2 regions of the Delftia sp. DT-2 genome follow, and region 1 is predicted to be linked to the other one. Evidence: riboswitches for the same ligand, from Rfam matches in the RefSeq annotation. Region 1 holds a riboswitch; the other holds the start of a gene.
The links. Region 1 has a riboswitch for cobalamin ahead of PO605_RS25915 (TonB-dependent receptor domain-containing protein). Riboswitches for the same ligand answer to the same signal wherever they lie in the genome.
Positions count from the first base shown of each region.

Region 1 (3,393 bases):
GGCGTGGGCGGCAGCGTGATGACCGTGCCGCTGATGCGCCGGCGCGGCGCCAGCATGGCGGCCGCCACGGCCATGGCCAGCCCGCTTTCCCTGCCCATGGCCGTGGCGGGCACCGCGGCCTACATGCTGGCATCGCACGGCGCGGGTCTGGGGGCCTGGCATGTGGGCTACGTGGACCTGCAGGCCTTTGCCCTGCTGACGACCGGTTCATGGACGGGCATCAGGCTGGCCGCCCCGCTGATCGGCCGCATTCCCGATGCCCTGCATGCCAAGGCCTACCTGGCCCTGCTGGGCCTGGTGCTGCTGGTCATGATCGTGGCCTGAGCGCTGCGCTCAACCCTCCTGGAAGATCGCCTCGATCCGGGTCTCGAACACCCGGGCAATGGCGAATGCCAGCGGCAGGCTGGGGTCGTAGCGGCCCGTCTCGATCGCGTTCACGGTCTGGCGCGACACGCCCAGCAGGTCCGCCAGCGCAGCCTGGCTCCAGCCGCGCTGGGCGCGCAGTTCACGGATGGTGTTTTTCATCGCCGGGCCGCCCCAAGATGAAAAGGCACCCCCTCGGGGGCCAGCGGACCTTGCACAGCAAGGGGAGCGCGGGGGTCATTTTTCATGGGAGGGGCACTTTGGCGGAACAGCTCATCGGCTGCGCAGCCAGTGAGCCACCGAGGCAGCCACCCAGAGCGCACCCATCAAGGGCCACACCATGAACATGCTGAGCTTGGGAAAACCTGCCACTTCCAGGAATCCATAGGTGAAGGTGATGCCCGCCGTACCCGCCGCAGCAATCGCCAGTTGCTCCAGCATGGACTTGCGCAGGAACTCGTCGGTATCGCGCACCAGCCGCACGATGGCCCGTACAGCCAGCGCAAACGCCAGCATGGGGCTGAGCAGCAGCGCCGTGCGCAGGGCACCCGCCTCCATGTCGGCACTCAGCACAAGCGCCCCGACAAGCAGCGCCGAGTACAGCAGCAGCGCAAATCCCAGTTCCTTCTGATAGCGGCGGTTGGTGGCAAGGGTTCGATTCATGGATGGATCTCGGCATGTGTAAAGGATGCTTGACATTGTGCGATGCCCGTCAAAGACATGTCAAGCAAGCTTTACATGCCTGCCGGACGCCCCGCCGTACAATCGCCGCCGTTGGTGCCAGCAGCCCCAGGGGCTGCGGTTAAACGGGAAACATGGGGCGGCCAGATCAAGCCGCCCGCATGTACTGCCCCCGCAACAGTGAGTGAAACGCCGCGTGCATGGCACCGGCCCCCGCCAAACCCGTGCCACTGGGCGTACAGCCCGGGAAGGCCTTGGCGAGTGCGTCACCAGTCTGGATACCGGCCAACAGGCGGCCGGCCGCGCATGCAGCGCAGCCGGTCTTTGTGGTTTCCGTGCCGGCGGGGTCGCTGGCGCGCAACTGGTCCGCATCCATGCACACCCTCGCCTTCGCGCGCGCCTACGGCGCCGCCCTTCGCTCGCCTCCGGCTTTCTCCGCACCTCGGATGTCCGCCCTGGCCCTGGCCTCGCTGCTGGCCTGCCAGGCCCAGGCGCAAACCCAGTCCTCGCAGCTGGACACCGTGGTCGTCACCGCCTCGCGCAGCGAGCAGCCGCTGCGCACGGTCACGGCCGACATGACCGTGATCGATGCCGAGACCATTGCCCGCAGTGGCGCCACCGGCGTGGCCGACCTGCTGGTGCAGGTGCCGGGCGTGCAGATCAACCGCAATGGCGGGCCGGGCCAGGTCACCTCGGTCTACCTGCGCGGCACCAGCAACCAGCACACGGCCGTGTTCGTCGACGGCGTGCGCTACAGCTCGCAGGAGCTGCAGGGCGGAGCGGTCTGGTCCACCCTGCCGCTGGCGCAGATCGAGCGCATCGAAGTGCTGCGCGGCCCGGCCGCAGCCATCTATGGCTCAGACGCCATGGGCGGCGTGATCCAGATCTTCACCAAGCGGGCTGACGGCCAGACCCGCGCCTATGCCGAGGCCGGCATAGGCAACCAGGGCACCAGCAAGCTGGCCACAGGATTCCAGGGCGGAGCCAACGGCTTCACCTATGGCCTGAACCTGGCGGACGAGCGCAGCGACGGCTTCGACGTCTACCCCGGCAACACCTTCTCGCCCAACCCGGACAAGGATGGCTACAGCAACACCTCGCTGGGCCTGAACGCGGGCTACAAAACGGGCATCCACCAGATCGACGCCAGCCTGCTGCACAGCCGCCTGCGCACCCACTACGACCAGAGCCCGCCGCCGTTCGACGACTACGACGTGGTCAAGAACACCACCGGCAGCCTGCGCTGGCAGGCCGGCTGGAACGCCATGTACAAAAGCGTGGTCCAGATCTCCCATACCGACAGCCAAAGCGACCGCCACACCCAGTCGCCCGAAAGCGCCAAGGGCCGCTCCACCAACTACCTGCTGCAGAACCTGTTCACGCTGGGCCAGCACCGTTTCAACATCGACCTGGAGCGCCGCGAGGACAAGCTGGACACGCAATACGCCTGGACGCAGAACACCGACAGCCGGCGCGTGCAGAACTCCCTGTCGGCCGGCTGGCGCCTGACCGAGGGCCGCCACCAGTTCGACGCCAACCTGCGCCACGACCAGGTGCGCGACCAGCAGAACAAGACCACGGGCGGCCTGGGCTACGGCCTGCAGATCGACCAGCGCTGGCGCTGGGTGGCATCGGCCGGCACGGCCTTCAGAACCCCCACGCTGTACGAACGCTTCACGGGCCAGGCGGCGGCCGACCTCAAGCCCGAAAGCAGCACCAACGTGGAAACCGGCCTGCACTATGCGGCCGGTGCCAACCGCCTCTCGGCCGTGGTCTACCGCAACAAGTTCAAGAACCTCATCACCTACGACTGGAACAGCGCCCTTCCCTGCAACTGCTACCGCAACTGGCAAAGCGTGGAGATCACCGGCCTGACGCTGTCGGGCGGCACGCGCCTGGGCAGCACCAACCTGGGCGCCTCGCTGGACCTCATGAACCCCGAGAACCTGGAGACCGGCAAGCTTTTGCCCTACCGCTCCAAGCGCATGCTCAAGCTCAATGCCGACACCCAGGCAGCCGGCTGGACGCTGGGCGGCGAAGCGCAGCTGTACAGCGGCCGCTACGCCGACGAGGCGAACACCTTCAAGCTGGGCGGATACGGCGTGGTCAATCTCTACGCCCAGCGCCAGCTGACCAGGCAGTGGACGCTGCTGGCACGCGTCAACAACATCGCTGACCGCGACTACGCCCCCACGCGCGGCTATGCGAACGCCGGCCGAACGGTCTTCGTCACCGTGCGCTGGACACCTCTGCCCTGACCCCATGCACCTGCTTCTGCGCCCGTCCCGCCTTCTGCTGCTGATCGCCGCCCTGGCCTGCGCGGGCGGCGCCAGCAACGCCGTCGCGCAA
Region 1 is NZ_JAQOTI010000017.1:96,735-100,127, reverse strand. It holds gene PO605_RS25930 (sulfite exporter TauE/SafE family protein) at 1-324, shown strand, start outside; gene PO605_RS25925 (helix-turn-helix transcriptional regulator) at 334-525, opposite strand; gene PO605_RS25920 (hypothetical protein) at 637-1,026, opposite strand; cobalamin riboswitch at 1,123-1,348, shown strand; gene PO605_RS25915 (TonB-dependent receptor domain-containing protein) at 1,419-3,302, shown strand; gene PO605_RS25910 (ABC transporter substrate-binding protein) at 3,307-3,393, shown strand, end outside.

Region 2 (3,393 bases), on a different contig from region 1:
CCATGCCGGCCGTGTTTGCGCAGCTGGCGGGCGAAGCGGCCGCCGCTGCGGGCTTCGAGGGCTTCGCGCCCGACGCCTGCCTGATCAACCAGTACCTGCCCGGCAGCCGCCTGTCTCTGCACCAGGACCGCGACGAGCGTGACCTGGACGCGCCCATCGTCTCGGTGTCACTGGGCATGCCGGCCACATTTCTGTTTGGAGGGCTTGCGCGCGCGGACAAGACGGCCAGGGTGTTGTTGCAGCATGGCGACGTGGTGGTCTGGGGCGGCGTGGATCGGCTGCGCCACCACGGCGTGTTGCCGCTCAAGGACCAGCCCCACCCGCTGCTGGGCGGGCGGCGCATCAATCTCACGTTTCGCAAGGCGGGTTGAATGGCGGGGTCGACATGGATGGGCTGAACAGCAGTGATCGCTTCGCCGGCCTGGACTGGGGCCGCATTGCCACCCAGCTCGATGCAGAGGGCCATTGCCTGCTGCCACGGCTGCTGAATGCGGATGAAAGCCGCGCCCTGGCTAGCGAGGCGGCCATGCGCAATGGCCTGCCGCCCTCCCTCGACACATGGCGCCCGGTGCTGTACCGGCATCTGCTTGCCATTGCCAATCGCTGGCGTGCCCAAATGGACATGCAGCCTGCCCTGCCCGCCTCGTTCGAGGCCTTCGGGCAGCTGGGCCACCAGCGCGGCCAAATGCATCCGCAGTCGCACCTGCTGCATGTGGCGCAGGCGGGCCATGCGCCGCTGCGCTCATACAGCGAAGGTGCGGCGGTGTTCCCGCTGCAGCTGGTGCTGCTGCTGTCCCGGCCGGGCCAGGATTTCGAGGGCGGCGAATTCGTGATGACCGAGCAGCGCCCGCGCATGCAATCGCGCCCCATGGTGCTGCCGCTGGGCCTGGGGGATGCGGCCATCATCGCCACGGGGCCGCGCCCGGTGCGCGGTGCGGCAGGCTTTTACCGCGTGCATCTGCGGCATGCCATCAGCCGCGTTCACCGTGGCGAGTGGCTGGGTGTGGAGCTGCTGCTGCACGACGCGCCGCAGGCTACCGACGCGGGCCGCTGGCTATAATGCCGCGCCTGCAAAGGCATCCGTGCATCAGGTGTCCACATGCCAGCCATGGGGATGAAACGGGAACAAGGTGACTGCCAGCAAATGCTTTTTGCGCTGCCGGCACAGGCCTTGGCTGCCCCCGCAACGGTAAACAAGTCAAGGCGCTCCACGCCTGTCCCGCCAGTCTCCGCAACCCTGCGGAGGGGCGATGACAGGCTGTCACTGGTCCATGGCGTGGTCTGCAACATGCAGCTTTTCGCGGGTGGATTGGGAAGACGGGGCGCTGGGCGCAAGGCATGTCCTTGCGCCGCTTGTGAGCCCGGAGACCGGCCTGCTGCGTTTCGCGCCCGCTGAGCGGGCGCTTTCTTGACTGTCTGCGGGGTGCGGATGGCAATGTCCTGCACCCTATCCTTGCACGCTGGCTGGAGAGGCGGCAGTGCCTTGCTTTCGCATCAGGCGGTCGAAGACCGATGTTCGAAATGCATTCCTCCCTTTCCTGCGTTCCCAGCACCCGTGCTGCCGATTCCCTTTGCCTTCGGCTGAGCCCGCTGGCCCTGGCCTGCGCCTTCCTGTCCGCTCCTGTGCAGGCACAGACTGTCCTGCCCGAAGTGCAGGTCACCGGCCAGGCCGAACGCATCGGCCAGCAACTGGCCCAGCCTGCGCGCTCGGCCAGCCATACCGGCGTCTCCAACCAGGAAGTGCCTGCCAGCGTGGATGGTGTTTCTGCCGAGCAGATGCAGGAGCGCGGCGACTACGCCCTGGTGGACGCCGTCACGCGCACCGTGGGCCTGACGTCCAGCAGCACGCCGGGCAATGGCGGCCTGTCCTTCAGCAGCCGCGGCTTTGCGGGCGTGAACTCCGTGGGCGTGGCCGAAGACGGCATGGTGCTGGGCGTGGCCGCCGGCACCACGGCCTATCCCGGGGACAGCTGGGGCTACGAGCGCATCGACGTGCTGCGCGGCCCGGCCTCGCTGATGTATGGCAGCGGCACCATGGGCGCCACCGTCAACGCCATCCGCAAGCAGCCCAGCCGCACCAGCTCGGCCGAGGTGCTGCTGGGCGCTGGCACGGACGACACGCTGCGCGTGGGCCTGGGCGTGACCGGCGCCCTGGGCGCCTATGCCAGCTACCGCATCGACAGCTACACCGCGCGCAGCGCGGGCGAGCGCGACCTGGACCAGTCGCGCAACGGCAAGTTCATGAGCACGCTGCGCTTGGAGCCCACGAGCGACCTGCAGATCGACCTGATTGCCGACCGCAGCGTGCAAAAGCCCAGCCGCTACTGGGGCACGCCGGGCCTGGACGGCAAGGTGGTGGAGTCCCTGCGCGACCGCAACTACAACGCCGAAGACAGCGTGCTGCGCTATGCCGACGAGCGCCTGCGCGCCAAGGTGCAATGGAAGGCCAATGACTGGTTGACGGTGCGCAACGAGCTGTACCACGTGCAGTCGGACCGCCACTGGCGCAACATCGAGGCCTACGCGCTCAACCCCGCCACTTGGACCGTGGGCCGCTCCGACTACCTCGAAATCCTGCACGACCTGGAGCAGACCGGCAATCGCCTGGGCCTGAACGTGGACCGGGGATCGCACAAGATCGCCATGGGATGGGAGGCCGCACGCATCAACCTGCGGCTGTCCAACAACTCGCCCTATGGCGGCTCGTCCACGGTCTCGGCCTGGGACCCCGTGCATGGCAGCTGGGCCAGCCCCGATGTCACCAAGGCCAAGACCGAAACCGGCGTGACCCAGCATGCGCTGTACCTGGAGGATGCCTGGCGCATCAGCAACCGCTGGCTGGCCATGGCCGGCCTGCGCCGCGATGTCTACGACTTTGCCAGCCACTCGCTGGTGGGCGGCACGGATTTCAACAAGACGCTGGCCGCCACCTCCTGGCGCCTGGGCCTGACCTATGAGCTGGCCCGCGACACCCATGTCTATGGGCAGATCAGCTCGGGCCATGATCCCGTCAACAGCCTGGTCTCGCTGAACCTGGCCAACACGGCTTACAAGCTGAGCAAGGGCCGCCAGGCCGAGATCGGCATCAAGCAGCAGGTGGCAGGCGGGCGCGGCGAATGGACGCTGGCCGTGTTCGACATCAAGAAGGACAACATCATCACGCGCGACCCCGACCGCCCGGCCATCTCCATCCAGGGCGGCAGCCAGTCCTCGCGCGGCGCCGAGGTCACTGCCAACTTCCAGGCCACGCCCACCCTGCGCCTGGAGGGCAACCTGTCCTATGTGGATGCCCAGTTCGACACGCTCATCGAGGCCGGCGGCAACCGCGCCGGCAACCGCCCGCAGAACGTGGCCAAGACCACGGCCAACCTCTGGGGCCACTACCGTGTGGGC
Region 2 is NZ_JAQOTI010000024.1:51,731-55,123, reverse strand. It holds gene alkB (DNA oxidative demethylase AlkB) at 1-371, shown strand, start outside; gene PO605_RS28965 (2OG-Fe(II) oxygenase) at 386-1,060, shown strand; cobalamin riboswitch at 1,073-1,391, shown strand; gene PO605_RS28960 (TonB-dependent receptor) at 1,513-3,393, shown strand, end outside.
Region 2: it holds a riboswitch for cobalamin, as region 1 does, so the genes downstream of both, PO605_RS28960 (TonB-dependent receptor) here and PO605_RS25915 (TonB-dependent receptor domain-containing protein) in region 1, are expected to answer to the same signal.